2 regions of the Sporosarcina sp. P25 genome follow, and region 1 is predicted to be linked to the other one. Evidence: a T-box and tRNA genes for the amino acid it is inferred to sense, from the RefSeq annotation. Region 1 holds a T-box; the other holds one or more tRNA genes.
The links. A T-box is a leader RNA that pairs with one kind of tRNA and senses whether it is charged. The one in region 1 lies ahead of CSV70_RS05810 (valine--tRNA ligase), so its partner is inferred to be a tRNA-Val.

Region 1 (15,604 bases):
CATTTGCTCGAAAAGATTTTCCTCCATGCTTCACTCTCCAAATTCATTTCTCTATCCTCTTTAATATATGTGCGTTGCAACTTTCAGGGGAAAGCGCATCTTTATTCTCCTATTTGTAATAAATATCTTTTTTCCACTTGCATATAGTCCACAATTAACACATCATCGCGTTCATTTGTCGCATAGATCTCGGCTCCGTCAGGGACATGCTTCGCCATGCCTTCAGAAACCTCACCAAGCTTGTCCCCTTTAGTCAATTTTTCAAATTCAGTCCAGTCAATATTTGTTTTATACACCTTGCCGTCATACTCCAACAAATCAGCAGTCGGATCTTGTTTCAATACTTGTTTCTTCGTTAAATATCCACCCTCTTGCTCCCCTGGGCTGCTAGCACAAGCCGCAAATGCACCTGATAATATAAGCATCAATAAAATAACCGCGATACGCTTCATCATACACCTCCTGACTTTCAGTTCTGATTCAGTTTTGTATTACATCATAGAAGCTTTGAGATAAATATAAACAATGAACATTACAGGAATGAATGTGATAAGTAATCCGATAGCCCGTCCCTTTTTCTTCAATTGCAAGACGAGACCAATTGCCCAAATAGCTGCTAAACCAAGTATCATGAAATTATTGGTGGAACCTTCCCCCATACCGCTGATTCCAAAACCTACCACACTATTTATTATTACGAATACACCCGAAAGTAGATTCACTGCAATCCATATGATCCGTTTCAATAATATTCCACCCCATTTCAGTCATATCACTAGCACCATCTGAACTGTCTTCATTGGATGCCCAGCAAAATCCTCATCAAATTCTTTAACCACTTTAAATCCTTTCGCTTCATAAAACTGCAGTCCTATCCTATTTTCTTTCTCCACCCCTACTATAATTTCTGTTGAGTCCGCAAGCTCATCCATACCTCTCTTTAACAACGCTGTCCCCATACCTTTGCGCTGTTTGTCGGGATAAAAATATATCGCGCGCAGTTCCACTCTGCCTGTTTCATCTGCAGGGGAAAAATCCACAAATCCAGCTACTTCACCTTCAGTCTCCACAACCCACATATGTGAACTACTTAAACGCTTCTTCAGCATCTCGTCACTATACGCCACCCGGAGAAAATCATCCTGTATCTCCCGGGGAATAATCGCCGCATACGTAGCACGCCAACTTTCCACCGCGATATCACGCACTTTCACAATATCCTTTTCCCCCATCTCGCGAACAAAAAAATCCATATACACCCTCCCACTTATGTTCTAAATATTATGAATTCAATTATACCCATAACTATCCAGTAATACTATCCATAGGGTATTACTGGATGTTATTAAGATTATTTTTGGAGAGTAAATTTTGACTTCAGTTTGGGTTTAAACTATTTCTTCTTCCCACACAATGCAAAAAGCCCACTCAACAGCATCACGCTGTCGAATGGGCTTTAACTATCTATACACCAATTTAAATTTCCTTCAGTTCAGCAATACGACGCTCAACTGCCGCATACTTCTCCAAATAATCCTTCTCTTTGGCACGCTCTTCCTCAACAACCGATTCAGGCGCTTTGGCAGTAAATCGTTCATTCGACAACTTGCCCTGAACCCGCTTCACTTCACCTTGCCACTTGCCAAGCTCTTTCGTCAAACGAGCCAACTCTTCCTCAATATCAATCAATCCCTCAAGTGGTAAGTACAACTCTGCACCCGTCACGACGGCTGACATTGTCTTACCTGGCGCATTCACCTTCACACCAATTGTCAGCGTCTCTGGATTACAGAATCGCTCCAAATAGTTACGGTTCTCTTCAAGTACCGCCACTGTCTTCTCGTCTATCGCTGAAATATACAAATCGACTTTACGACTCATCGGTGTATTTACTTCTGCACGGATATTGCGTACTGATTTGATGATATCCATCAATAATTTCATATGTGAAGCACGAGACTTGTCCATGATTGCCGTATCTACTTCAGGCCACTTCGCCACTGTGATGGACTCCCCTTCATGCGGAAGGTTCTGCCAAATCTCTTCTGTAATGAAAGGCATCAATGGATGCAATAAACGCATCGTTTGATCCAGAACATGTGCAAGAACCGAACGTGTCATTTTTTTCGCCGCTTCGTCTTCACCGTATAGTGGCAATTTCGCCATTTCGATATACCAGTCACAGAAGTCATCCCAGATGAAGTTATATAACGCGCGGCCCATTTCACCGAATTCATACCGGTCAGCCAAGCTAGTTACCGATTCAATTGTTTCATTCAGACGAGTTAAAATCCATGCATCTGCAACAGATTTCTTTCCTGACAAATCAATTTCCTCATACTTCATACCATCCATATTCATTAATGCGAAACGGGAAGCGTTCCAAATTTTATTGGCAAAGTTCCAGATTGCTTCTACTTTTTCTGTAGAGTAACGTAGATCTTGTCCTGGTGAAGAACCAGTTGCCAAGAAGTAACGCAATGCATCTGCACCATACTGCTCAATTACGTCCATTGGATCTACACCGTTGCCGAGAGATTTAGACATTTTTCGCCCGTCTTCCGCGCGTACTAATCCGTGGATTAAGACATCCTTGAATGGACGCTCTTCCGTGAATTCGAGAGCTTGGAAGATCATGCGGGACACCCAAAAGAAGATAATATCATATCCTGTAACAAGGGCATCTGTTGGGTAATATTTTTTGAACGTTTCGCTGTCAACGTCTGGCCAGCCCATAGTTGAAAACGGCCATAAGGCAGATGAGAACCAAGTATCTAGTACATCATTGTCCTGAGTCCAGTTTTCTTCATCAGCCGGAGCTTCTTGACCCACATAAATTTCACCTGTCGTGTTATGATACCAAGCCGGAATTCGGTGGCCCCACCATAGTTGACGAGAAATACACCAGTCATGGACATTTTCCATCCATCCTAAGTAAGTTTTCTCGAAACGTTCAGGAACAAACATCACTTTTTCTTCTTCGTTTTTCTGCAGTTTGATTGCTTGCTCAGCAAGTGGCTGCATATTGACGAACCATTGTGTAGATAAATACGGCTCCACTACTGCGCCACTTCGTTCCGAGTGTCCGACAGAGTGCATATGATCTTCAATTTCAAATAGCACATTCATTTCTTGTAAGTCTTTGACGATTTGCTTACGGAATTCGAAACGATCCATGCCTTCATACTTGCCTGCTAATTTATTCATCGTACCGTCTTCATTCATGACGAGCACGCGTGGCAAGTTGTGACGGTTACCTATTTCAAAGTCATTCGGGTCATGTGCTGGTGTAATTTTCACTGCACCGCTTCCAAAGTCCATTTCGACGTAGTCATCCGCTACGATCGGAATCTCACGTCCTACGATTGGCAATTTGACCATCTTTCCGATTAAATGCTGGTAGCGTTCGTCATCGGGGTGAACTGCAACAGCTGTATCACCGAGCATCGTTTCGGGACGTGTTGTCGCTATTTCAATCGATCCTGTGCCATCTGCCAATGGGTAACGCATATGATAGAATGCACCTTGCACATCTTTATGAATAACTTCAATATCAGATATCGCTGTCTTCGTTGCAGGATCCCAGTTGATGATATACTCTCCGCGGTAGATAAGCTTTTTCTCATACAACTTAACGAATACTTCACGTACTGCTTTTGACAATCCTTCATCCAAAGTAAAGCGCTCTTGTGAGTAATCAAGAGCCAGACCAAGCTTCGCCCACTGAGCACGGATATGGCTCGCGTATTCTTCTTTCCACTTCCATGTTTCTTGCACGAAGTTTTCGCGTCCAAGATCATAACGCGTTTTGCCATCAGCGCGAAGTTTTTCCTCTACTCTCGCTTGTGTTGCAATTCCAGCGTGGTCCATTCCCGGCAACCACAGTGCGTCATAGCCTTGCATACGCTTCATGCGGATGAGCATATCCTGTAAAGTCGTATCCCATGCGTGTCCCAAATGAAGTTTCCCTGTGACGTTCGGTGGTGGGATAACAATTGTATACGGTTCTTTTTCGCTTTTTACATCCGATTCAAAATACTTACCTTCAAGCCACCATTCATAACGTCCTTTTTCAACTGCCTGCGGATCGTATTTGGTCGGCATCGTCAATTCGTCAGTCATTTCATTTCCTCCTTCAAATAAAAAGGGATACAAAAAAGCCCCACTCATCCCGGTAAAAGGACGAAGGAGCTCGTGGTACCACCTTTATTTATGAACGCTAAAAAAGCATTACATCTTCATGATTGGGTAACGGTCTACACCGGTTCCTGCTACTTACATTTCACAAAAACTGCTCATAGGGGACTTCCATATGCGGTTTCCAGGTACGTTCCACCAATCGCACCCTCTCTAAAGAAAACAGTTCACATGTACTTTCCTACTCTTCGCATTTATATTCATATACCCACTATTATAAGCGAAACATGTAGAGTCCGTCAACTGAATAGTAGTCTATAGAGAAAGGATGGTGAATTATGAGAAGAGGTTATAATCCCTACCTATTGCCGCCGTGGCTTCGGAAAACAAGATTTTACTGCAAAGGCTGTATCATTCCATTAACCGTGTTTCAGTTGATTCGATTACTAATTGTCCCGACCACTGGTGACTTTTTATTATTTTGCTTATTCGCTGCTTTGTCCTTCTGCTTCTACAAAAACATTATTTGAATGGAAGATCTTTCTCGTTATATCGTCATCCATCTCGGCGATGTATAAGAGAAAGTCTTCCATTTCATTATTTACTTGCTCAACTGCACGATCTGCATTGGCGAGAAACTCCAAATGGGATGTCGATGCAGCTACGAATTGTGGTGCTGCGGGCTCTTCTTCAATTGCAACCGGTTCTTGTACAGGCTCTTCCTTTTTCAATTGAACGGTCCACTCAAGTTTCAATCCTCCATCTTCCAGTGATGAAGATTTGATGTCTTGCACTTCAAGTTGCAAATCGCCATCGAGTTCTACTGGTAGATCAACATTCAAAGGCACAGCATATTCAAAATACCCTTTATTGCTTTCTACTTCTACGTCATTAATGACTAATACATCTTCGGGTGCCAATTCTACTTGTTTGTCTGCATCAAATACAACGTTTGCTGCAATATGATAGATCCCTTGCAAACGAATTGCTTCTTCTGTACGTTCTTCTGTAAACCCTGGTGTCACCTTTACCTCAGCCGATTCAGCAAATGCCCCGTACTCAACAGGGAAATAAAAAGACTCTTGCAATGTCCATTGATGCGTCGTCATTTTCGCTTCACTCCTTTTCTTAACTCAGGCTACTATATGAAGAAATGAAGCAGTTTAGAAGTGATGCATAGCGTAGAGTGTGAATAAAGTGATCGCAACAGCGCTATCTCCCGCAAAGTACATGCATAAAAAAGCGCCAAGCAATAAAATCTGCCTGACGCTTCAAAATTATCGTTTCAATTTCGCAAATACCGTATGGAATGCTTCCACAGTTTTCGCGATATGCTCTTCTGTGTGAGCTGCCGACAAGAACATACCTTCAAATTGGGAAGGTGGTAAGAAGATACCTTCTTCCGCCATCAGACGGTAATATTCTGCAAACAATTCCAAATCGGATGTTTTCGCTTTATCGTAGTTATTGACACGTTGATCTGTAAAGAAGAACCCGATCATTGAACCGGCACGGTTGACGGTATGTGGAATATTATTAGCTTTCGCTGCTGCGCGGAAACCTTCTTCCAACTGATCACCAAGCTTGATGAAGTGTTCGTATGTTTTCGGTGTCAACTTTCTCAACGTCGCAATACCTGCTGTCATCGCTAACGGGTTACCAGACAATGTACCCGCCTGATAAATAGTTCCCGCAGGCGCCACATGCTCCATAATTTCGCGAGAACCGCCATATGCTCCTACAGGCAGTCCGCCACCGATTACTTTACCAAGACATGTAAGGTCAGGTTTAATATTGAAATGACCTTGTGCACATTTATATCCTACACGGAACCCAGTCATTACTTCATCAAAAATCAGTAAAGAACCATTTTCTTCTGTCAACTCACGTAAGCCTTTAAGGAAGCCGTTATCTGGTCCCACAACACCCATATTTCCTGCAACCGGTTCTACAATAATTGCAGCTAAATCGTCTCCATACTCTTTAATAGCCAATTTAACACTTTCAAGATCGTTGTACGGCACCGTAATCGTGTTTTGTGCAATCGATTCAGGCACCCCCGGGCTATCAGGTAAACCTAATGTAGCGACACCCGATCCTGCTTTAATTAGCAAGGAATCCGCATGTCCGTGATAGCAACCTTCGAATTTAAGGATTTTATTACGCTTTGTATAGCCACGTGCTAAACGAAGAGCACTCATTGTTGCTTCCGTACCAGAAGACACCATACGCACCATCTCGATGGATGGTACACGGTCGATTACAAGCTCTGCCAATTCATTTTCCAGAAGAGTAGGTGCTCCAAAACTTGTGCCTGTTTCAGCTACTTTCTGTATTGCAGATACTACGTCAGGATGTGTGTGTCCAAGGATTAGAGGTCCCCAAGATAGTACGTAATCAATATATTCATTGCCATCGATATCTTTAATGATCGCACCTTTACCACTTTCCATGAAGATCGGATCCATATTAACTGATTTGAATGCACGTACTGGTGAGTTGACGCCACCTGGCATTAAATCAACTGCTATTTTGAACGCTTGTTCAGATTTCGTATATGTTTTTTGTCCCATATTACTTCTCCTCCAACCAGCGAGCAGCATCTTTTGCATGATATGTCATGATGATATCTGCGCCTGCACGCTTCATACTTGTTAACGTTTCTAATACAATTTTCTTCTCGTCTACCCAGCCGTTTAATGCAGCAGCTTTGACCATTGCATATTCTCCACTGACGTTATACGCCACGACAGGCAAGAGCACATGATTCTTTACGTCGCGAATGATATCGAGATAAGACAATGCGGGTTTAACAATTAAGAAATCCGCGCCTTCAAGAATATCAGACTCCGCTTCACGCATTGCTTCCATACGGTTTGCCGGGTCCATTTGATACGTTTTACGATCGCCAAATTGCGGTGTGGATTGTGCGGCTTCACGGAATGGACCGTAATAAGCAGATGCATATTTAACCGCATACGACATGATCGGAATGTTTTGGAATCCTGCATCATCTAGCGCTTGACGGATAACAGCGACAAAACCGTCCATCATATTCGACGGCGCAATAATATCAGCCCCCGCTTTCGCTTGACTAACCGCTGTCTTCGCAAGCAATACAAGACTGGCATCATTATCTACATCCTGGTCATGAATAACGCCACAGTGACCATGGTCTGTATACTCGCATAGACAAGTATCTGCCACTACAACTAATTCCGGGTGACGTTCTTTCACTGCGCGTGTTGCACGCTGAATGATTCCTTCGTCGTCATACGCTTCAGAACCGGTTGCGTCCTTTTCGGAAGGTATACCGAATAAAATAATAGATGAAATTCCCAATTCGACTACTTCATCTGTTTCTTTTAATAATAAATCAATAGAAAACTGATCTACTCCTGGCATAGAAGCGATTGGATTGCGTACATTCTCGCCTTCTGTAACAAAGATAGGATAAATGAAATCCGCTGCTTTAATTTCTGTCTCTCTTACCATCGCTCGAACGGTAGGATGTGTACGAAGTCTACGATGACGCTTAAATTCTATTGGATTCAATTGAATTCTCCCTTTCGTTTGGCCAGCTCATGGACTAGCTCGACTAATGTATACGTTTCCGGCTTGACGTGAACAGGTGCACCCACTTTTAACAGTGCACGTTCCGTAACATGTCCGATTGCACAAACCGTGAAACCAAACCACGTCGTTTTCGGTGCAATACGTGTAGAAAACACATCCACCGCCGACGGACTTGCGAACAACACGGACACCTGACTTTTTTGAAGTATAAAACGACTCAATTTATCTATTTCATTCGTTGCACTTTTAGTCTCATAAACTGTCCATTCTGAAACATGAAACGGCAACTCCTCACGAATCAAACTGCCAGCGAGAGTGCCTTTCAAAAAGACCACGTGTAATCGTTCTGACATTTCCGGATTAAACTGTTTGACAAAAACATCTGCACTAAACACGCTTGGAATGAAAGATACATCAAAACCGAGTCGATCTAATGCAGCTGCTGTCCGAGTTCCGACTGCGGCAACTTTTCCGTTAAACACATCAGCCGTTACATTGAACCGCAACATTTTTGAACGGAACGCTGCAACTGCTGATTGACTCGTAAAAATGAGCCAATCAGCTTTCATTGCTTGTTGCAACTTTTGCTGATCAGCCTTCTTCTGTATTTCTCCCACTTCAATTAGCGGAATTGAAACCGGAATGCCACCGTACTTTTTTACAAGTTCGGCAGCTTCCGCAGATTTTGGTGTTCCGGTGAAAATAACCGTTTCTCCTGCTAACGGTAATGCGTTACGCATCCATTTCCGCCTTCACTTTCTCGATTACTTCAGCAGCACCTTGGTCACGTAAAATTCTACTGACTTCCTTACCGACTGCAACAGGATCTGTTCCTTTCACCGTTTCACGGAACACTTGAATTGCATCAGGAGACGCAATGAAACCAGTCATTTCCACTTCATTACCATCAAACTTTGCAAATCCTCCGATTGGTACCTGGCAAGAACCATCCATTTCATTTAGGAACGTGCGCTCAGCCTGTAGCTCAATCCAGGTGCTCTCATCTGTTAATTTCGCTAGTTCATCCAGTAATTCTGTATCGTCTTCACGACACTCAATCGCTAATGCACCTTGTCCAACTGCTGGAATACAATCTTCAATCGATAGGTGTTCTGTGACGATGTTGTCATCCCAGCCCATACGCTTGAGTCCTGCAGCTGCTAAGAGGATTGCATCAAATTCACCATCTTGGAGCTTACGTAGACGTGTGTCAATATTGCCGCGTATCCACTTGATTTCTATATCTGGACGCAACATTAATAACTGTGAGCTACGACGAAGACTTGATGTTCCGACAACCGCTCCAACTGGTAAATCCATGAAGCGAACATGGTCGTTTGCGATGTATGCATCTCGTGGATCTACGCGTTTAGGGATACAGCCAACAGTCAAACCGTCTGGAATTACCGCTGGCATATCTTTCATGCTATGTACGGCAAAATCAATTTCTTTATCAAACAATGCTTGCTGGATTTCTTTTACGAATAACCCTTTACCGCCAACTTTTGACAACATGACGTCCAAGATTTGATCGCCTTTCGTCACAATCTCTTTCACTTCAAACTCAAATGGTGCACCTGCCTGCTTCATTTGTTCAATGAACCATTTCGTTTGAGTTAACGCCAGCTTACTTCTACGTGAACCTACAATAATTTTTCTCACAAAACTCTTCCTTTCTTATATCCATAAATGAAATTGTGACAGCGTACTGCCCAAAAAGAAATTAACGACCGTTAAGAGAAATGCAAATATCGTCATCCAGGCAAACTCCACTGATTGGAGCTTTCCCTTATAGTTGAAATAAATAACGGAAGAATAGATGAGTAATACTGCAAATGACCCCATAATTTTCACATCAAAAGGAGACCAATGTTCAAGCGCTACATACGCCCATTGAACACCGAATAATAAACTGACGAATAAAATCGGAATGCCGGTATAGATCGACATTTTCATTCCAACCATCGTCTGATGCAAATTAGGTAGACTGGAAAAGCGTTTTCCAAACTTCTTACTTTTTAAAACGTTATAAACAATCAAATATAATACCGCGAAAACAAATGCTAACGCGAACACCGCATAGGAGAGGATTGCTGATGTAATATGAACAAATAATACTTCTGAAATAAGTGAATCACCAACAGTGGAAGCTGTATATTTCAAATTGGAAAAGACATGAATCATTAAAAATACAAATCCAATAATATTCGTGAAAAATACCATGAAATTCACTTTGTAAATCAACTGGAACACGATAGATAATGTGACCAGCAACCATACATAAAAATAAATACCTTCAACTAGCGATAATACCGGAAAGCGCTTCATCTGAATAATGTAAAGGGATAAAATCGCAGTTTGTGTAACCCATACGGTAACGATCAGCCAAAAAGCAATCCGTTGAAAACTTTTTGACTTCTTCAAGTAATCAATTAAGTAAAAAACAAGACTGAGGGCATAAAGAACAATCATGACTTCCTGGAGCCTTGCGACGGTTAAATCAACCATATGCTATTCTCTGCCTTTCAAGCGAAAATCTCTCTTTTGCTAGTAAGGAGTGTTCGTCTATATTGTCTCAAATGAGAGGGTGTTACTGCAAATAATTGCATCCATAGTAAGTGTATTTCTACTAGTGTGCCGAATGTTTATACATATATTGCTTATTTACCTGCATTAAAAAAGTGGGCCTGTATCATTCTTGTGAAAGACAGATACAGAACCACCTGGGATTAGTGTTGATAATGTACGTTCGTCACATCCACACCATCTGTTTTTTGATCAGCGCGTTTTTGAAGACGTTCTTTTGCTTGGAATGCCAGCTGTTCCTTTTCTGTTACGACATCTTCGGAAATTCCAAAGATTTGTTCAAAAAGTGCGAGTTTCTCTGCTGCTTTTTTATCAGTAGATAATTCTTTAGCCTGTAAAATAGGTTCTTTTAATAATTGATTAATAATTGATTTTGTATGCTTATTTAGAACTTTCTTTTCACGTTCTGTTAAATCTGGCATTTTATTTTCGATACTAAGCATCGTTTCGCTCTGTATACGACTTGCCTTCTTGCGCAATGCAGAAATCATTGGCACAACACCAAGCGTTGTTAACCATTCTTTAAAAGCAACGACTTCTTGTTCAATCATCAGACCGATTTCATCAGCCGCACGCTTACGTTCAGCCAAATTCGCTTCGACGATGCCTTGCAGATCATCGATATCATACAAGAATACACTGCTTAGTTCACCGATTTTCGGATCAAGATCACGTGGCACAGCGATATCCACCATGAATAACGGCTTGCCTTTACGCAGTCTCTCTACAAAATCCATCAATTCATAATCGATGACATATTCAGTAGCGCCAGTGGAGCTGATTAAAATGTCTGCTTCAAGTAATAAACACTGCAACTCTTGCATAGATTTCGCTTCACCATTAAATTTCGCCGCCAGAATTTCTGCTTTAGAGAATGTTCGGTTGATTACAGTAATCTTCCCAACACCGCTCCCCTGCAAGTTCTTGACTGCTAATTCGCCCATTGTACCTGCACCAAGAATAGCAATATGCTTATCCTTAAGTGAACCGAAAATTTTTCTCCCCAGTTCTACTGCCGCATAGGAAACTGACACAGCATTTTCACCAATTGCTGTGTCGGTATGTGCTTTCTTCGCTGTCGTAATTGCTTGTTTAAATAATTCATTGAATACGGTACCCGTTGTACCAATGTTTTGCGCGGCGAAAAAACTACTGCGCACTTGTCCTAAAATTTGCGTTTCACCAAGTACCATGGAATCAATGCCTGCAGTTACACGTAATAAATGTTCCACTGCACCATCTTCTTCATGAATAATTAAGTGACTCGAAAATTCCTCGATGGGAATAGAAAACCAATCAGCAAGGAATTTTTTTATATAATATCGTCCTGTATGAATCTGATCAACTACCGCATAGATTTCAGTACGGTTACAAGTAGAAATAATGATGTTTTCCAAGATGCTCTTTTGCTGTTGCAATGTTTGCATCGCTTGTGGCAAATCAGCCTCGACGAATGATAGCTTCTCTCTAATTTCGACAGGGGCGGTTCGGTGATTAACACCGACAACGACTGTATACATTAGGTGCTCACACCTTTCGGAATCATTTTCGTACATTCATTATAACATACATAGCGCTTTAGTCGGAATGCAATTTGTGAACATCGTTTGAAGTCATAATGTAACAATTCGATCAAATCAACTCGTTGCTTACATGCGACTTTCAATTTCGCGCCATGCTTCATCCATACCCATGCCTTTTTCAGATGAAAACAGGATGAGCGGCTCGTGTATTTCCATGTTAAATGTTGTACGCACAACTTTCTTATGCTTCTCCCATTTACCTTTAGGTATTTTATCCGCCTTTGTCGCCACGACAATCGTCGGGATATTGTAATGGGAAAGAAAATCATGCATCATGCAATCGTCTTTTGTCGGTGGATGACGTAAATCAACAATCTGCACTACTGCACGTAATTCTTCTCGGGACGTAATATATTGTTCAATCATACCGCCCCATTTTTCTTTTTCTGTTTTTGACACTTTCGCATAGCCGTACCCTGGTACGTCGACGAAAAATAACTTTTCTTCAATTTTATAAAAATTGAGTGTTTGAGTCTTTCCTGGCTTTGAAGATGTACGTGCTAAACTTTTGCGCCCGATCATTTTATTAATGAAGGAAGATTTCCCTACATTCGAACGACCGGCTAACGCAAATTCAGGATAACCTTCTGTTGGATATTGTTCAGGACGAACGGCACTCATAATCATTTCAACGTTATGGACTTTCATTTCTTTTCCTCCAAAGCGATATCGAGTACTTCATGAGCATCCGACACGAGTTTAAATGTTAGTTCTTTTCTTACACTATCTGGAATATCATCCAAGTCGCGTTCATTATCTGACGGAATGATAATCGTCCGCAATCCTGCACGATGAGCACTAAGCGTTTTTTGTTTTAGTCCACCAATAGGTAGTACACGTCCACGCAACGTCACTTCTCCTGTCATACCGACTTCACGGCGTATCGGGCGTTCCGTCAATGCGGATACTAGTGCTGTTACGATGGTTATACCGGCGGAAGGTCCATCTTTTGGCGTGGCGCCTTCCGGAACGTGAATATGAATATCCCACTTTTCATGGAAATCAGGATCTATATGGAATGTCATGGCTTTGGAACGCACATAAGATAATGCGGTTTGTGCTGATTCCTTCATGACATCTCCAAGTTTACCTGTCAACAGTAATTTGCCTTTACCTGGTGATAATGATACTTCAATTTGCAGTGTATCTCCACCGACAGATGTATAGGCGAGTCCAGTGGCCATGCCTACCTGATTGACAGTTTCTGCCTGTCCAAAGCGAAAACGCTTTTTGCCAAGTAAAGCTTCTAATGATTTCGGACTAACTGTTAGACTTTTTTTATCACCTGCCAGAATTTGACGTGCGGCTTTACGACAAATGCTGGCAATTTCACGCTCAAGTGAACGTACACCAGCTTCACGTGTATAATATCGTACAATTTCTAGAACTGCTTCTTCCTGGAAACGAAGTTGTGCCTTCTTTAGACCATGTTCCTTCATCTGTTTAGGAATCAAATGATGGATTGCTATTGATTGTTTTTCCTGTTCTGTATAACCGGGGATCGAAATGATTTCCATACGGTCACGCAATGGACCCGGAATAGCCCCCAGATCATTCGAAGTCGCAATGAATAACACACTCGAAAGATCGTACGGCTCTTCTATATAATGATCACTAAAATTACTGTTTTGTTCAGGATCCAGCACTTCTAGCATAGCAGACGATGGATCTCCTCGGAAATCATTAGACATTTTATCAATTTCATCAAGTAAGAAGACCGGGTTGACAGTGCCTGCCTTTTTCATACTTTGGATAATACGCCCAGGCATCGCGCCTACGTAAGTTCGACGATGACCACGGATTTCAGATTCATCACGGACACCACCTAGTGATATGCGAACAAATTCACGTCCTAGTGACTCAGCGATAGAACGGGCTAATGAGGTTTTACCCACTCCTGGAGGACCATCCAGGCAAAGAATCGGTCCACGCAGTGAATTTGTCATCTGACGCACAGCGAGATACTCTAGAATTCGTTCTTTAACGTTTTCCAACCCTTCATGATCACGATTCAAAATCTCTTCTGACCGTGATAAATCGAGCTGATCTTCTGTCGCATGAGTCCATGGCAGCGTAATGAGCCACTCAATATAATTACGAATGATGCCACTTTCAGCCGAAACAGAGGGGATCTTCTCATACCGTTCCAACTCACGCTCTGCTGTATCCTTAACAGATTGTGGCATATTTGCTTTCTCAATTTTCAATTTCAGTTCGGACACTTCAAGACCTTTACCATCTTTATCGCCTAGCTCAGTTTGAATTGCCTTTAACTGTTCGCGTAAATAAAACTCTTTTTGCGTGCGTTCCATTGCATCTTTCACGCGTTCATTAATCTTTTGTTCAAGCTCCATGATTTCCTGTTCATTATACATTCGACTAATAAGCCATTCCAAACGTTCAGGCACGTCCAGTATTTCAAGCACTTCTTGTTTTGCTGTTAATTTCAACGGCAAATTTGATGCAATCATATCTGCTAACCTACCTGGTTCTTGAATGCTTTCCACCGTTTCTAGTGTTTCATCGGAAATTCTTTTGCTATTCTTCGCATATCGCTTGAACTGTGCAACAAGTGAACGCATCAGCGCTTCTGCTTCTGCATCTTTTTCTTCGCTTTCCTCATAACACGTGACATTGACAACTGGATACAGGTCAGCTTCTTGGTAACTGCTCCACTCTGCTCTATGTATACCTTCGATTAATACACGATACGTACCATTTGGTAATTGAGTCATTGATTTGATATTCGCTAGAGTACCAATTTCATGCAAATCATCGCTTTCTGGATTTTCCAAACTCAAATCTTTCTGAGTCGCAAGGAAAACTTCATGATTACCAGCTAATGAGTGTTCAATTGCAAAAATCGAGCGTTCACGGCCAACATCAATATGTAAAAGCATCGTTGGATAAACAATCACTCCGCGAAGTGGCAATAATGGGATGTTCTGTTTTTGAATCGTCGGCATGAAAAGCCACCTCCAAATATGTTATGTATATGTATGTGTAATGCGCATATAAAATCTTATGTAAGAAAAAGCCGACTGCCGAACGTATAAGATACGCATCGGTGGAGCCGGCCCTTTTGCCTTTTCGGCGTTATGCGGTATTTTTTTCGTTATCTGATTCGTATACAGATCCGTCTTCTCTATGTAAAATCGGAGTAGACTTTCCAAGAACAGAATCCCTCGTAATGATACATTTCTTCACTTCTTCGAGTGAAGGTAGATCGTACATTACATCCAACATGATGTTTTCAATAATGGAACGAAGCCCACGTGCACCTGTCTTACGAGCAATCGCTTCTTTTGCGATTTCGATCAAAGCATCATCTTCAAATTGAAGTTCTACATCATCTAGTTCAACCATCTTCTGGTATTGTTTGACGATCGCATTTTTCGGCTCAGTTAGAATTTGATACAGTGTATCTTCATCTAATGTATCGAGTGTTGCAATTACCGGCAAACGACCGATGAATTCTGGAATCAAACCGTATGATTGGAGATCTTCAGGAATCAATTTAGCCAATAGGCTATCTTCTTCATTGATTTCTTGCTTGGACTCAGAACCGAAACCGATGACTTTACGTCCGATACGGCGTTTAACGATATCTTCAATACCATCAAATGCTCCACCTACAACGAATAAGATATTCGTTGTATCGATTTGCAAGAATTCTTGATGAGGATGCTTACGGCCACCTTGTGGTGGTACGCTTGCAACTG
Region 2 (15,604 bases), on a different contig from region 1:
ATCACCCGGCATAGATACATTACTAGCTTGTATTGCCTGCACGACATCTGATTGCGCTAAACCAAATTCTTTTAATTTATCGGGATCTAAAATAACTTGAACGTCTTCAATGATCTTACCTGACACGTTCACACTGGCTACACCTTCAATACGGCGTAATTCTTTCTCCAGCTCTTCTGCAATCTTCCGGATATTCGTATCTTTATCGACGGAACGTAAAGATAATTGAATGACTGGGAATTGAGATGGATCAAACTTCATGAAACGCGGTTTATTAGCACCATCGGGCACTTCTACTTGATCAATCCGTTGGAGGATATCCATTTGAACATCATCAATCGAAGAATCCCAATCAAATTGCAGGAATACTAAGTTGGCTCCTTCTTGGGAAGAAGTCTGCATGGACTTTAATCCAGGTGCTGTTGATAAACTTTCTTCCAACGGCTTGGTGATTTTCTCGCTCACTTCCGTTGGTGAAGCGCCCGGATAATTCGTAACAACTACCGCTACAGGCGGATTTAGGTCAGGAATTAGTGTAACGGGAATTTTAAAGAAAGATACTGCACCTAAAATAATGACGAGAAACATAGTGACTAACGTAAAAACGGGTCGTTTGACTGAAAAACTACTAATCTTCATTGATCTATTCCTCTCTTTACTCAGCGCTCTAGCTGGAGAAACTTGTTCATCTTTCCACCATAACACCTGAATAGCTTACTTTCACCGTAATATGCTCGAATATTAATGAATAAACACAAAAATTATTCACAATTTTAACAAATAACCCGGAAGGATTACAATGAATCCGACCGGGTTATTTGTTTTATAATTTATAATTGGTTATACAGCTTGATATCTGGGAATTTATCTTGGAACCAGCGCATCGCAAAATCGTTTTCGAACAAGAAAACTTTGTGATCATGTCGATCTTTTACGAGTAATGCCCGTTGTCCTGCCATTGACTCTTTTACATCTTCTTCGTTTTCAATCCAGCGTGCTACTTTGGATCCCATTGTCTCCATCTGAACTTCTACATGGTATTCCGCTTTCATACGATGTTCAAAAACTTCGAATTGAAGTTGCCCTACTGCACCGAGAATGACTTCTTCTGTATGCAATGTTTTGTAATATTGAATGGCTCCTTCTTGTACAAGCTGTAAAATCCCTTTGTGGAACTGTTTGGATTTCATCACGTTTTTAGCATTTACTCTAACGAATAGCTCGGGAGTAAATTGAGGAAGTGCTTCAAATTGGAAATTCGCTTTACCACTGATGACCGTATCACCAATTTGATAGTTACCCGTGTCATATAACCCAATGATATCGCCTGCTACTGCCTGATTGACAGTCTCTCGATCATCTGCAAGGAATTGAGTCGTTTGTGTTAACTTGAAGTTTTTGGAAAGACGTGGAACCGTTACCGTCATGCCACGCTCAAACTCGCCTGATACGATCCGAACAAACGCAATCCGATCACGATGCGCTGGATTCATGTTCGCTTGTATTTTGAAGATGAAGCCTGAAAAAACTTCAGACTCAGGATCTACGTATTCAGCATCTTTCGTTAACCTAGGTTGAGGTTCAGGTGCGAACTGTAAAAATGTTTCAAGAAATGTCTGAACCCCAAAGTTAGTCAACGCACTACCGAAGAAGACAGGTGTTAAATCGCCTTTAGCGATACGTTCTTCATCGAAGTCGTTTCCAGCTTCATTTAATAGCATGACATCTTCTAGTGCTTGCTTATAATAAGAAGTCTCTTTCATCGAGTGTTCTACTGCAAGCTCGCCTTCTTCGTCGATTGGGAGGAAACGTTCTTCATCTGCATTTGGACGCGCCAGCTCTATACGTTCATTAAAGCGATCGTAAATACCTAGGAACTCTTTTCCCATACCAATCGGCCAATTCATTGCGTAAGATTGGATTTCTAAAACTTCTTCTAATTCTTCCATTAGCTCCAATGGCTCTTTACCTTGTCTATCCATTTTATTGATAAATGTGAAGATGGGAATTCCACGCATTTTACATACTTTGAACAATTTGATTGTCTGGGGCTCGATTCCTTTCGCCGAATCGACCATCATGACAGCAGCATCCACTGCCATTAATGTTCTATACGTATCTTCACTGAAGTCTTCGTGTCCTGGTGTATCCAAAATATTGACACGTTTGCCTGCATAGTCAAATTGTAAAACGGAAGAAGTTACAGATATTCCACGTTGTTTTTCAATTTCCATCCAGTCAGACGTAGCGAACTTTCCTGATTTCTTTCCTTTAACTGTTCCTGCATCGCGAATCGCTCCGCCAAAATATAGTAACTTTTCAGTAATGGTCGTTTTACCGGCATCGGGGTGAGAAATAATCGCAAATGTTCGTCGCGAAGTAATTTCATCATGTTTATTCTTTTGCATCAATCGTACTCTCCTTTTGCTTACGTTTTCTATCATAGAGAGAATAGGGATGCATTTCAATGGTTTTCATTGAATTGACTAAAAAACTATAAACTCTCAAATCCAAACTGTACTTCATTTATTGATGGGTGTATCGCCGAACTTTTTAGCTGCTTCCTCAAGTGCAATAGTTGCATCCGAATGCGCATATTTCGTGTTGCCGATAATTTGAAAATCTTCATGACCTTTTCCCGCAAATATAATGATGTCTCCCGCATTCGCTTGCATAATAGTATGACGTACTGCTTCTTCTCTATCTCCTATACATGCGTACTGATTATGCGGCATAGTAGCACTGAGTTCCGATAGGATGGACTCATATGGCTCATCTCGTGGATCATCTGTCGTAAAGACGACATAATCTGCCGCTGCCGCTTTTTCTCCCATGATCGGACGCTTAAGACGATCCCGATTGCCTCCCGTTCCTATTAAGAATAGAAGACGGTTACCATCCTTTTTTAATGGTTGTACTGTAGCGATCGCTTTTTCAATTGCATCGGGCGAATGTGCATAATCAATGAAAATGGTCAGTGGTAGAGAGGTTTCTACTTTTTCCAGACGGCCTTTCACTGTCGATACATTCGCTAGTAATGGCAAAATATCTGCTGTCGGCATTCCTTTAGCATATAACGCTGCAATGGCGGCCAAGGAATTATAGACGTTAAACTCTCCTATCAACGGCATTTTAACGAGGAACGTTCCATCCGGTGCTTGCAATTCGAATTTCGTAAAGTTCGACTGCATTTCAATCGCTGTTGCTTGGAATGAAGACTTCACATGAATACCGTATGTGTAAATTGGGAAAGAAGTCATTTCGATCATTTTACTGCTCCACGGATCATCTGCATTGATGATAGCAAATTTTTGTTGATCAAGTTGCTGCCCCAGTTGTGCAAACAGTAAACCTTTCGCTGCACTGTAATTCTCCATCGTTTTATGATAATCCAAATGATCATGCGTTAAGTTAGTGAAAATCGCGATATCAAATTCCGTTCCTGCCAGTCGTCCTTCAACTAATCCGTGTGAAGAAACTTCCATGATCATCGATTCGCAACCTTCATTGGCCGCTTGCGCAATCATTTGCTGTGTAGTCAAAACATCAGTCGTTGTATTTTCCGTTTCATAGAGGATGTCGTTTAATTTAAAACCAATCGTACCTGAAACGGCTGTTTTTTCATCATTCTGTCGTAGCATGTCATGAATGATATTGCCGACACTCGTTTTTCCATTAGTTCCAGTAACCCCGATCATTGTCATTCGCTTCGAAGGATACTGATAGTACTTAGATGCCAATAACTCAATCGCTTTTGATGTGTTTTCTACATACACAACCGCTGTACGGTCTTCATCTATCATAATAGGCTCTGATGCGATAATAACTCGTGCACCACTCATCAATGCACTTTTGACGAATTGATGACCGTTCACTGTATAGCCTTTCAAACAAACAAATACTCCTCCATCTTGAACTGCTCTTGAGTCCACTGCCACGTCTGTCACATTTTCCGGCAATGTTCCTTTTATTGTTTTTACAGGGAGTACGGATAATAATTCTTTCGTGTTCATATGGGTTCCTCCAATATGTTGGTGAATAACTCTTGTAATTATAACAAATAAGCGAATCGTAATTCAAAAAGGCTTTTTATTTTGGAAAATAAAGTGTTATATACTTTATCTATTATTCCTATCATACCCGTCTTTTCTTATCACATCCAGCCTGGACTATAGAATGAAATTTCTATTAAATGCCGATAAATTGCTTAAAAATTATTGTTCACCACAAAGGCACTTTGCTGGTCAACAGCCAGCAAAGCGCGTGGTCAAAAGTTTGGATTTCGCTACCGTTAGCGAATGAACCGTTTTACTAATGATAATTTTCCTTTGTATGGAGGAAATGCTATAGGCACCGATACCGCAGTACTCTTTTTCATCATCGATTTCGAATGGGAGAATGTTTCAAAGCTTGCTTTTCCATGGTATTGATTTATTCCAGAAGGTCCTACTCCACCAAATGGTAAATGAATATTGGCAACATGTGAGATGGTGTCATTGATGCAACCACCGCCAAATGGTAAAACTTCGATGAAATGATTAGCTGCCTCATCGTTCTCTGTGAATAGGTATGCTGCTAGTGGTTTTGGCAACATGCTAATTTGTTGAATTGCAACACCTAAATTATCATACGGAAGGACTGGCAAGATCGGGCCAAATAACTCCTCTTGCATACTTGCGCTATTCCAATCCGAAAGCGCTAAAATTGTCGGCTCGATGTATTTATCCGCTGCGTCTGTCTTGCCGCCTTCTACGATATATGCTTGATCTTGATCTAATATTTTCGCTAATCGATCGAAATGACGATCCGCAATGATGCGACCGTAGTCAGCACTCTTCTGTGCGTCTTTCCCGTAATAGCGTTGGATCGCACTCTTCATTTCATTTAATAATTCATCGTAAATCGAAACGTCAGCTAGCACATAGTCGGGTGCTACACACGTTTGACCTGCATTCATATACTTACCCCAAACGATTTTCTCCGCTGCTTTTTTGATATCCGCAGTATGGTCAACAACGGCTGGACTTTTCCCGCCTAACTCTAGTGTCAATGGAGTCAATCTCTCCGCACAAGCTTTCATGACAATTTTCCCTACTTTTGCACTTCCGGTAAAGAATACATAATCAAATGGTGCGCCAAGTAACAGTTGCGTTTCTTCTTTGTGACCATGCACAACGGATACATACTCCACCGGAAATACACTTGCAATGATTTTGTCTACGACAGCAGCTGTATGCAATGCATCTTCCGAAGGTTTTAACACTGTACAGTTCCCTGCTGCGATCGAACCTATTAACGGATCAATCAATAGTTGGAACGGATAGTTGAATGGTCCGATAATCAATACGGTGCCATATGGTTCTTTTACGATAAAGCTCGTCGCTGGTTGTAAATGGAGTGGTGTCTTCACCTTTTCAGGCTCTGCCCATTCTTCCAAGTGATCCATCATATGAGTAATACTAGATAACACGAAGCCTATTTCTGACACATACGCTTCGAGCGGAGGTTTGTGTAGGTCTTTATGCAATGCATCCGAGATTTCTTTTTCGTGCTTTTGAATCGCTTTATACAGTTTTTCCAACATCATTTTTCGGAATGAAATACTACGCGTCACTCCTGATACATAATATTGTTTCTGTTTGTTCATAATCATTTCAAGTTCTAGACCGGTCATTGCCAAATTATCCACACTCCTCATAATTATTCTTATTATCAGTCTACCATTTTATTCAATAGAAAAAACTTCAGACGATTGATTCGACTGAAGTTTCTACTTATATTATATGTTATTTTTCATGAGTCGCAATGAATTTAATACTACAATGACAGTTGCACCCATATCCGCCATGACTGCCATCCATAATGTCAACCAGCCTGGAACAATAAGAAGCAGTGCAATCACTTTTAAACCAAGTGCGATCGAAATATTTTGAAGGATGATTTGTTTAGTGCGTGAGCTTAATTTAATTGTATATGGAAGTTTCTCCAAGTCGTCTGCCATCAAGGCGATATCCGCCGTTTCAAGTGCAGTATCTGTTCCCGCACCACCCATCGCAATACCGATATTTGCGGTAGCTAATGCCGGCGCGTCGTTCACTCCGTCACCCACCATCGCCACTTTACCGTATTGACTCAACGATTTAATCATTTCGACTTTTTGATCAGGTAATAATTCTGCTTTGACTTCTGTTAAGCCGAGTTGCGCTCCAATTGCCAAAGCGGTCGATTGGTTATCCCCTGTTAGCATCACTGTTTTCTTGCCCATCTCATGAAGCTTCTGGATTACATACAAGCTACTTTTACGGACTTGGTCAGCTACCGCTATAATTCCTTCTAGACCTGTTTCTGACCAGACAAGCATAACTGTTTTGCCTTGTTTCTGTAATGTAAGAATCTGCTGATCAATGGATTCTTCCACTGTGTTCATTTCCCTAAATAATTTAGGGCTACCAACATGCACCAAATGCTCTCCAATCACAGCTTTTGCACCTTTGCCTGTAATAGATTGGAATTGATGTACCGGTAGTAATCCAAGCGGTAATTTCTTCGCTGCTCGCATAATCGATGAAGCTAATGGATGTTGGGAGAACTTCTCGATAGAAGCTGCTCTTTGTACGATTTGATCTTCAGTCAATGAAGAAACCGTCAAGACGTCTGTTACTTCGGGACGCCCTTCAGTCAACGTACCTGTTTTATCGAAGGCCACGACTTTGATTTGTCCTGTCTCTTCTAAATGAATGCCGCCTTTGATCAACACACCGTTACGTGCAGCGTTTCCAATGGCTGTAACGATCGCAATAGGTGTTGAAATGACTAGAGCGCAAGGACAACCAACTACTAATACGACAAGACCTTTATAGAACCATTCACCCCATACTCCACCCATTAAAAGTGGTGGTATGATCATAATCAGTAAAGAAATAACTAAAATAGCTGGTGTATAGAATCTCGCAAAGCGATCGACAAATTGTTGTGTCGGTGCTTTTTCCGCCTGTGCTTCTTCGACCAAGTGAATGATTTTGGCAATGGTAGTATCTTCAGCAAGCTTCGTCACACGGACGTGCATTGCGCCTTCTTCATTCAAAGTCCCTGCAAACACTTCGTCTCCAAGCACTTTATGGACAGGCACAGACTCACCAGTGATGGCGGCTTGGTTAACCGATGAATCACCTTGAATCACTTCGCCATCCATCGCAATCTTTTGTCCCGGTTTAATCAAAATCACATCATCAATACGTAAATCTTCCACATCTACTTCAAATTCATTATTCCCGCGAAGTACAGTGGCCGTCGTAGGGGCAATTTCAATGAGTGAGGTAATGGAATTTCTAGCTTTATCAATCGAGTAACTTTCCAATGCTTCACTGACGGAGAAGAGGAAGACCACGACCGCCCCTTCCGCCCAGTCACCAATGAGTGCAGCCCCAATGACTGCGATGGTCATCAATGTAGACATATCAAATTCAAGTTTGAAAAGATTCGTTAATCCTTCCTTCATCAAACTGAATCCACCGATTATAATGGCAGAGAGAAACAGAGCGATCGATAGCCAATTATTATCACCATTCGCGGTAGATACCGCATACCCTGCTAGCAATAAAACTAACGAAGCAATAGTCGTTTGATTTTCACGTTTTTTCCAAAAAGGAGTATGCTGTTTAATAATCCGCTGTTTTTCAGGGAACACTTTAATACCGTCAAATGCACCCGCTTCTTCTAATTGTACAATAGAAGCATTTCCCGCCACCGTTAATTTGGAAGCGCCAAAGTTTAACTGTACATCTTCCACAGTATCAATTTGTCGGACATTTTTCTCGAATTTCGCAGCACAACTTGTGCATGATAAATTTTGCAGGCGATAGACATTTTTCTCTGAAGCCATGTGATCAGTCCCCTCGAAAAATCGTTCATTTTAACAATTTAATCATTCAATCGTTCGTTTGATTGTTTAATTTAGTATATGCAATTCTAGATATTTTGTCAATTTCTTCATTCAAATGATGATTTGAATGAAGACGTGAAAAAGCAGTTCCTTAGATAATCCAAGGAACTGCAAAATGAACGGTTTATTATTTTGAGCGCGTAATGAAGATCTGAGGTATTTCTGCTTCAAATCGGACTAATTCTCCTGTACGTGGATGTAGAAAAGACAGAGCTGTGGCATGAAGTCCCACTCTGCGCAAAGGGTTACCTGTAGCACCATACTTTTTGTCACCTATCACTGGATGACCCAATTCTTCCATATGCACACGGATTTGGTTTTTCCGACCCGTTTCTAGAAGTACTTCTAGCAATGAGCAATCTTTATTCGCTTGTACTCTTCTATAATGTGTAATGGCATGCTGGCCGCCATTATCAGTTGGGTTTGAATATACTCTAAACGCACTATTTTCGGTTAACCAAGACGAAATAGTCCCTGATTCTGTTCGTACTTTTCCTTCGACAAGCGCAGTATACAAACGTTCCTTTACCGATTCATTCCATGTACTTTGCAAAGCTTTCTGGGTTTCTTCATTTTTGGCAAACATCATCACACCTGATGTATCTCTATCCAGACGGTGCACAACAAAAATTCGGTTTTCAGGATGGCTCCTCTTCACGTACTTTGTGATTTCTCTATAGGCTGTCTGATCTTTTTCTTTTTCAGAAGCTACAGAAAGAATACCTGCTTCTTTATTGATCACGATGATATCGTCATCTTCATGGAGAATAGATACACCGACTAACTTCGAGACATTTATAGCTGTTTTATTACTTTGTATTTCCACCTTTTGTCCAGGCGCTAACGGCTGATTATGTTTGGTTGTCATTTGACCATCCACCATAACTTGACCACGCGTAAGAATGGATTTTACCGAATTTCTACTGCTTTTTGACATCACCTTCAATAAGTATGGCAATAACTCTATCGGTTGTTCCACTGTATATTCTTTTACATTAGATGTTACTTGTTTTCTTTTCATTATATGTTGGCCTCCTGCTTATTTAAATAGGTACTCGCATGATAAGTATACACCGCTTGACGGGTGGTGCGCTCGAATATCATTTGACAGTAATTGCGAAAAATAAATCTAGACATAAAAAAAAACAGCCCCTAGACATTCGGTCTAATAGGACTGCTTATTGTTATAAACCGTGTTCCTACGGTAAATAACTTAGGTTTGGCACCTATGACTCCGACTGGGCTCGAACCAGCGACCTCCACCCTGTCAAGGTGGCGCTCTCCCAGCTGAGCTACGGAATCGTTCTTACTAGGATGTGCGTTTTGAAGTGAGCCAGTTAGGCTCTCAAGCACAAATACTATAATAGCATTTTCTTTCCTAGTTGTAAACAACGAAATTAAAAATCGATAATTTTTCCATGCTATCAGAAAAATTACCGATTTTTATGGAAGTTCATTACATTATTCAGAGACGCTTCTCCTTTCACTTACTGCATGGGGTTTAATTGTTCTTCAACTGATTCATTCTCAAAATATAAAAACTCTTCATGATCCAGCTCACTCATACGTTCTTTGTTAAAACCATGTGCCAAATGCCCTTCAAATACGTTTTCCCACCATGTCTCTTGTGTATTCATAGTATGTTCTCTCCTTTTTGATTTGATTGGTTTCTGTACCGATCTATATATTTTATTCGTTATGACTTATTCGCTTATATGTAGTATATACAGAACCCGCGTTGGTAAAACTGCGTAATTAGTCCAAAATAATTCGACTCACTTTTAGTCCTTCGGCTTCTTGACTTTTATTTTGTCATGTGTTCCGAAATTCATTTTTCTTAGGAAACCCTTGTATATCCTAGACTCGTCCTCTAGTAAAAAATCTATTTACTCTAGTTCTTTTCACTCAACTAGAATAGTAAATAACAAAAAACATATATATTACCTGAAAATTCTTTTTTCATTAGTAAAATAAAAGACTTGCAAGCTCAGTTTCAAGCCGACAAGTCTTTTAAAAGCTATTTAATTTGAAGCGAATGTAGGCGTATTATTTTTCTTATTCCCCATCCACTGGGACACCAGTAAGATAGTGAATAATACTAAACCGATAATATCTGTAATAGTTTCTGGGTAGATTAACAACATACCTGTACATATTGTGATAATTCGTAGAAGCCAGTTCAGTTTATTATACCAGAAGCCAATTATGCCTGCCCCGATTGCAACCATACCGATAATGGCGGTCACAGTCACCCATACAATCTCCGTAATACTCGAGTCGAGCATCAGCATAGCCGGATTAAAGACGAACATATATGGAATGATGAAGGCAGCAATCGCTAGTTTTGCAGACGTGACACCCGTTTTGATCGGATCTCCGCCAGAAATACCCGAAGCTGCAAAGGCAGCTAATGCAACAGGCGGTGTGATATCCGCAATGATACCAAAGTAAAATACGAATAAGTGGGCAGATACCGCCACTACAATCGGCACAGCGGCACCTGTAGGCTCATCCATCATCAATAGCGTAATGATGGCAGGTGCTGCGATTGTAGATGTAATAACATAGTTTGCTGTCGTTGGAGAACCCATCCCCAAAATAATCGCTGCAAACATCGTGAAAATCAATGTGAGCAAGATGTTACCGCCAGCTGCTGAGATCAGGCCCGTTGCCAAGCTGAGCCCGAGACCCGTCTTGACGACAACACCGACAATAATACCTGCACAGGCAGTCGCTGCTGCTACAGCCAATGCTGTACGAGCACCGTCTACTAATGCATCAATCATATCTTTAAATCCAATTCTTGTTTCTTTACTGATTGCACTCACTGCAATGGTTAGCACGATACCGAGTAATGCCGCTTTCATCGTTGGAATACCCACCAAGAGGAAAACGATAATACCTATAATCGGTAGTAATAAATAAATCTTTTTCAGCGTTTCTTTTCGATTAGGAATTTGCGACGCATCCATTCCTTGCAAACCAACACGCTTTGCTTCGAAATGAGTCATGATCCAAATTCCAGTGAAGTACAGCAATGCAGGGATAGCTGCCGCTTTGGCAATTTCCCAATAGGTAACGCCGCCGATGAATTCAACCATCAGGAATGCAGCGGCCCCCATAATCGGTGGCATAATCTGACCACCTGTAGACGCGGCTGCCTCTACTCCGCCTGCGAATTCTTTTCGATAACCTAACTTCTTCATCATCGGAATCGTGTATGAACCGGATCCAACAACATTTGCTACGGAACTACCTGAAATTGTACCTTGCAAAGCACTTGAGAAAATGGCGACTTTTGCAGGTCCACCAGTCAAACGTCCCGCCAATACTACTGCCAAGTCATTGAAGTAATTACCAACGCCAGTCTTCACTAAGAACGCTCCAAACAACAAGAAGACGAATATGAAGGTGGCGGATACACTAATTGGCGTACCGAGGATCCCGTCCGTTGTAAAGAACATTAGTTGAACGAGATTTTCTACACTTTGCCCTCTATGTGCAAGGAACCCTGGGAAATACGGTCCAAAGAACGCATACACCAAAAACACTACTGAAATGATCGTGATCGGCATTCCTACCGCACGTCTCGCTGCCTCTAGTGTCAGTAAAACCGCTAAAATACCGATAACTAAATCGAGATCGGATACGCGTCCCACACGAAATACTAGCTCGTCGATAAATAGCGGCCAGTATAAACCAACTGCTACCGCCAATAAAGATAGAATAATATCATAAAACGGTACTTTGTCACGACGCACACCAATTTTCTTTCTAGCAGGGAACAACAGGAAAATAAGGGATAAAGCAAATCCTAAGTGAATAGATCGCTGAATTTGAGCTGTAAATGGTTTACCAATGGCCGTATATAACTGGAAAATTGAAAAAGCCAATAAACCGAAAAATACAATCTTGCCAATAAGGCCTTTTAGATCTCTTGTATTGGATTCTGGGTCGTACTTTTGAAGAATTTCGAGTTGCTCTTGTTCAGAAAGCGTACCCATTTCTTCATTGGAGATGGCGGGAATATCTTTTTCCCGATCTTTATTGTTTTCCATTTAATCTGACTCCTTTAAACATCTTATAATTTGACACCTTTGCCACATGAAATTCATAAGAATGCCCCTTTTGAAGAAATTCTTTTAGATGATAATCTTGTTGCTCATATCGCAAAAACAGATCTGTATTCACCCTACCTACATAGAGAATAAACGAATCGATCACGCGGTTTTCGAATGTAAGCGTATAAACACCATCTTCTACTTGCAGTGCTTCACCTTCTTCTGCATAACCTGGCAGTCCGATGGCTACGTCTTCATACTGCATAAATTCGAAACGGAGCTTTCCATTGTCAGTAATGCGATATTGCTCCTTCACATTGGACAAATGGATCGAGTGAATATAGTGTATTTGAAAATTTCGATTCTCGTGTAATGGAAGATAATAAGCTTTTGGCTGTTCGCTCCGAACCTCTTCAAGTATGATCATTTGTTTATATGGATAAAACCATACGATCACCATTACAATTCCTATTAGAAATGTCAGCAGAAGAACGATTTTTCGTAATTTCATCCGCTTAATCCTTTCTGTTCCCTTACTTGCAATCAGCATAGTAATTTATGTATTCAGCCAATTGTTTTTAAAAAATTAAGAATGGGACGGACAAAGCTTTCGCTTTACCGTCCCTCATGATCCTATCAGATGACTTACTCAGTTTATTAGTTCACTTCGTCAAAGTACTTCTGTGCACCTGGGTGTACAGGAATACCAATTCCATTCAAACCGTTTTCTGCTTTAATCAAAGCACCTTTAGCATGTTGGATTTTCGAAGCGTTTTCATAAATTGCCTTTGTGATCTGGTAACCAAGTTCTTCAGAAATATCGTTCTGCATAACAAGCATTGCACCTACTGATACTGCAGGTGTCTCTACTTCAGAACCATAAGTTCCGGCAGGGATTATTTCTTTAGTATAATACGGATATTTCTCGATTAATTCGTCAGCTTTGTCGTCTTCTACTGGAATAATGAAAACTTCTGAAGTAGCGTTTAGACCTTCAACAGCACCTGTTGGCGTTCCAGCTGTAATGAATGCTGCGTCTATTTGTCCAGCTTGTAGACTTTCTTGTGACTCACCGAAGTCCAAGTTTTGTGCTTTAATATCGCTTAAAGCTAAACCATGGATTTCAAGCAATTGCTCAGCGTTAGCAGCTGTTCCTGAACCTGGCGCTCCTATCGAAATGCTTTTGCCTTTTAGATCTTCAAATGTCTTGATATTGTTTTTCTTCAACGTAACCAATTGAACTGTTTCCGGATAAAGTGCACCAATAGCAGATACTTCGTCGATTACATCTCCGTCAAACATCATTTCACCTTTAGAAGCGTAATATGCAATGTCTGTTTGTACGAATGCAATGTTTGCATCTCCATCTTTAAGCGCTGTCATGTTCGCAGCAGATGCTTGAGATACTTCAGCAGTCGTCTTGATTCCTGTCTCTTCAGTAATGAATTCAGCAAAAGATCCACCTAGTGGATAATAAGTTCCTTGTGTTCCCCCAGTAAGTAAGCTCAAGAACTTGTAGTCTTGCTCTGTCTTACCGTCATCTTTGTTTCCGTCTGCATCTTTGTTCCCGTCAGCTTTTTCGTCGGTACCGCAAGCCGCGAGCACAAGAAGCGCGAGCATGGAAACTAACGCCAGTAGGCGAAGTGAGTTTTTCTTCATGTGACCATCTCCCCTTTACATTTTGTAGTCATAGACACTACCATTCTACCATGAAAGCGCTTTAACTTGTCAATATAATATTAAATTATATATTATCGCATGTTCCATTTAAGCTATTCACCCTCGTCTATATAGCTTTTATCAGGTATTGCCAAACACCTACCCAACTGCTGTGGTAGGTGTAGTGGGTATAATGAACTCTCACCGCCAGCAAAACCACAAACTCCTAACAGAACTGCAATCCGGTACGCACCCGACAACTTCATTTATAATAAAAAACTGCCGCTAGACATGATGATCTAGAGCAGTTCGATTCGGTTAAGATCTCTTGCCATTTTGTACATCTTTAAACGTTAGACCCGCTTCTTTCAAATCGCGCGTTCTATGCGCAATTCTAGATGCCGCACACGCCGCTACACTGGCCACTAAATCATCTAAGAACGTATGGATACCAATTCCTTTTTTTGTATCCAATTCGTTGATGATACCGACTTTGTTTTTGTCTAAGTGACCGAATGTAGTCACTGCGATTGAACCATACGTGTAGACCGCACCTAACGCGATCGTTTCATCCACCCCAAATAAGCCTTCATCTGATTCAACAATTTGCTGAAGTGGTTGCGATAACTGACCTCGTTCAGCGATTTCATCCAATTCCACCCCGACCAATATTGCGTGTTGCAATTCACGTTTGCGAAGAACACTTTCTACAGAATCGATACATTGTTCCAGTGACAATCCTTTGTTATAAGGCACTTGCAATTCATAAACAATTTTTGCAATATCTTCAATCTTAACCCCACGGCGAATCAACGCGTCTTTTGTTGCAGCTGTCACAACGTCCGAATGAACAATATTCTTACCTTCATCCATATTATTTCCCCTCTCTCTCTTCATAAGCAATAGTTTTCACTAGCTTTACACTGTTATTTATCGGTATGATATTTAGTAAGTGTACATTAATTATGGAGGTCCTACAAAATGAATCCAGGAAAAATTGAAGAAGTCCGTTTTTACAGTAATGAACTACAGGAAGAAATGGAACTATTAATATATTTACCTTCACGCTACTCTCCTTTATACAAACATAATGTCCTGCTCGTCTCTGATGGCAAAGATTATTTTCAACTTGGACGGATTGGCCGAATTGCCGATGAATTAATGGAAGACGAAATCATTGAACCAGTCATCATCGTCGGTATTCCATACAAAACCGTGCAAGAACGCAGACGTATGTATCATCCAGAAGGTGATCGACACAAAGCGTATATCCGTTTTTTAGCGCACGAGTTAATTCAGTATATTGACGAAACCTACCCAACATACCAAATGGGCTCTTCAAGAATGCTAATGGGCGATTCATTGGCAGCATCGATTTCCTTATTAACCGCTTTGAAATATCCAAACTGCTTTGGAAAGGTAGTGTTACATTCACCATTTGTTAACGAACAAGTACTCGAAGCAGTTAAAGACAATCAAAACCCTGCTAACCTTTCTATTTACCATGTGATCGGTGATAAAGAAACGGATGTACCTACAACAGCTGACGGTAGATTGGATTTTTTAACGCCTAACCGCGAGTTGCATAAAGTTATTAAAGAAAAAAGTTTTCCTTACTATTATGAAGAACTGGATGGAGATCATACATGGAAATCATGGCAACCTGATATTCGCCGCGCTTTGATCGAAATAAATAGCCTTTAGTAATAGAAGGAGACATGTTAGACTATTTTCTGATATACTAAAATAGATGTACCTAAAATTCAGTCAATTCACAAGGAGGCAATCTTAAATGAAATACGGTATTGTTGCATTCCCTTCAAAGAAACTTCAAGACTTAGCAAACGGTTATCGGAAGAGATATGATCCGCATTATGCGCTGATCACACCTCACATGACGCTGAAAAATCCATTCGAAGCGAATGATAAGGAAATTGAAGAA

Region 2: it encodes a tRNA-Val, which carries the amino acid that the T-box ahead of CSV70_RS05810 (valine--tRNA ligase) is inferred to sense. The anticodon was not compared.

Annotation. Positions count from the first base shown of each region.
Region 1 is NZ_PDYV01000004.1:190,183-205,786, reverse strand. It holds gene CSV70_RS05830 (class I SAM-dependent DNA methyltransferase) at 1-27, opposite strand, end outside; gene CSV70_RS05825 (hypothetical protein) at 102-452, opposite strand; gene CSV70_RS05820 (hypothetical protein) at 492-746, opposite strand; gene CSV70_RS05815 (GNAT family N-acetyltransferase) at 768-1,253, opposite strand; gene CSV70_RS05810 (valine--tRNA ligase) at 1,477-4,122, opposite strand; T-box leader at 4,176-4,395, opposite strand; gene CSV70_RS05800 (hypothetical protein) at 4,623-5,246, opposite strand; gene hemL (glutamate-1-semialdehyde 2,1-aminomutase) at 5,415-6,710, opposite strand; gene hemB (porphobilinogen synthase) at 6,712-7,692, opposite strand; gene CSV70_RS05785 (uroporphyrinogen-III synthase) at 7,689-8,453, opposite strand; gene hemC (hydroxymethylbilane synthase) at 8,446-9,375, opposite strand; gene ccsA (cytochrome c biogenesis protein CcsA) at 9,391-10,221, opposite strand; gene hemA (glutamyl-tRNA reductase) at 10,443-11,819, opposite strand; gene yihA (ribosome biogenesis GTP-binding protein YihA/YsxC) at 11,949-12,530, opposite strand; gene lon (endopeptidase La) at 12,527-14,848, opposite strand; gene clpX (ATP-dependent protease ATP-binding subunit ClpX) at 14,979-15,604, opposite strand, start outside.
Region 2 is NZ_PDYV01000005.1:15,444-31,047, reverse strand. It holds gene CSV70_RS06230 (efflux RND transporter permease subunit) at 1-639, opposite strand, end outside; gene CSV70_RS06225 (peptide chain release factor 3) at 831-2,408, opposite strand; gene CSV70_RS06220 (UDP-N-acetylmuramoyl-L-alanyl-D-glutamate--2,6-diaminopimelate ligase) at 2,523-4,013, opposite strand; gene CSV70_RS06215 (aldehyde dehydrogenase) at 4,292-5,680, opposite strand; gene CSV70_RS06210 (heavy metal translocating P-type ATPase) at 5,780-7,882, opposite strand; gene CSV70_RS06205 (RluA family pseudouridine synthase) at 8,070-8,963, opposite strand; tRNA gene CSV70_RS06200 (tRNA-Val) at 9,172-9,244, opposite strand; gene CSV70_RS16555 (hypothetical protein) at 9,430-9,579, opposite strand; gene CSV70_RS06195 (TRAP transporter permease) at 9,964-11,946, opposite strand; gene CSV70_RS06190 (DUF1850 domain-containing protein) at 11,987-12,514, opposite strand; gene CSV70_RS06185 (TAXI family TRAP transporter solute-binding subunit) at 12,661-13,662, opposite strand; gene CSV70_RS06180 (phosphatidylglycerophosphatase A family protein) at 13,981-14,535, opposite strand; gene CSV70_RS06175 (alpha/beta hydrolase) at 14,644-15,366, shown strand; gene CSV70_RS06170 (YjcG family protein) at 15,455-15,604, shown strand, end outside.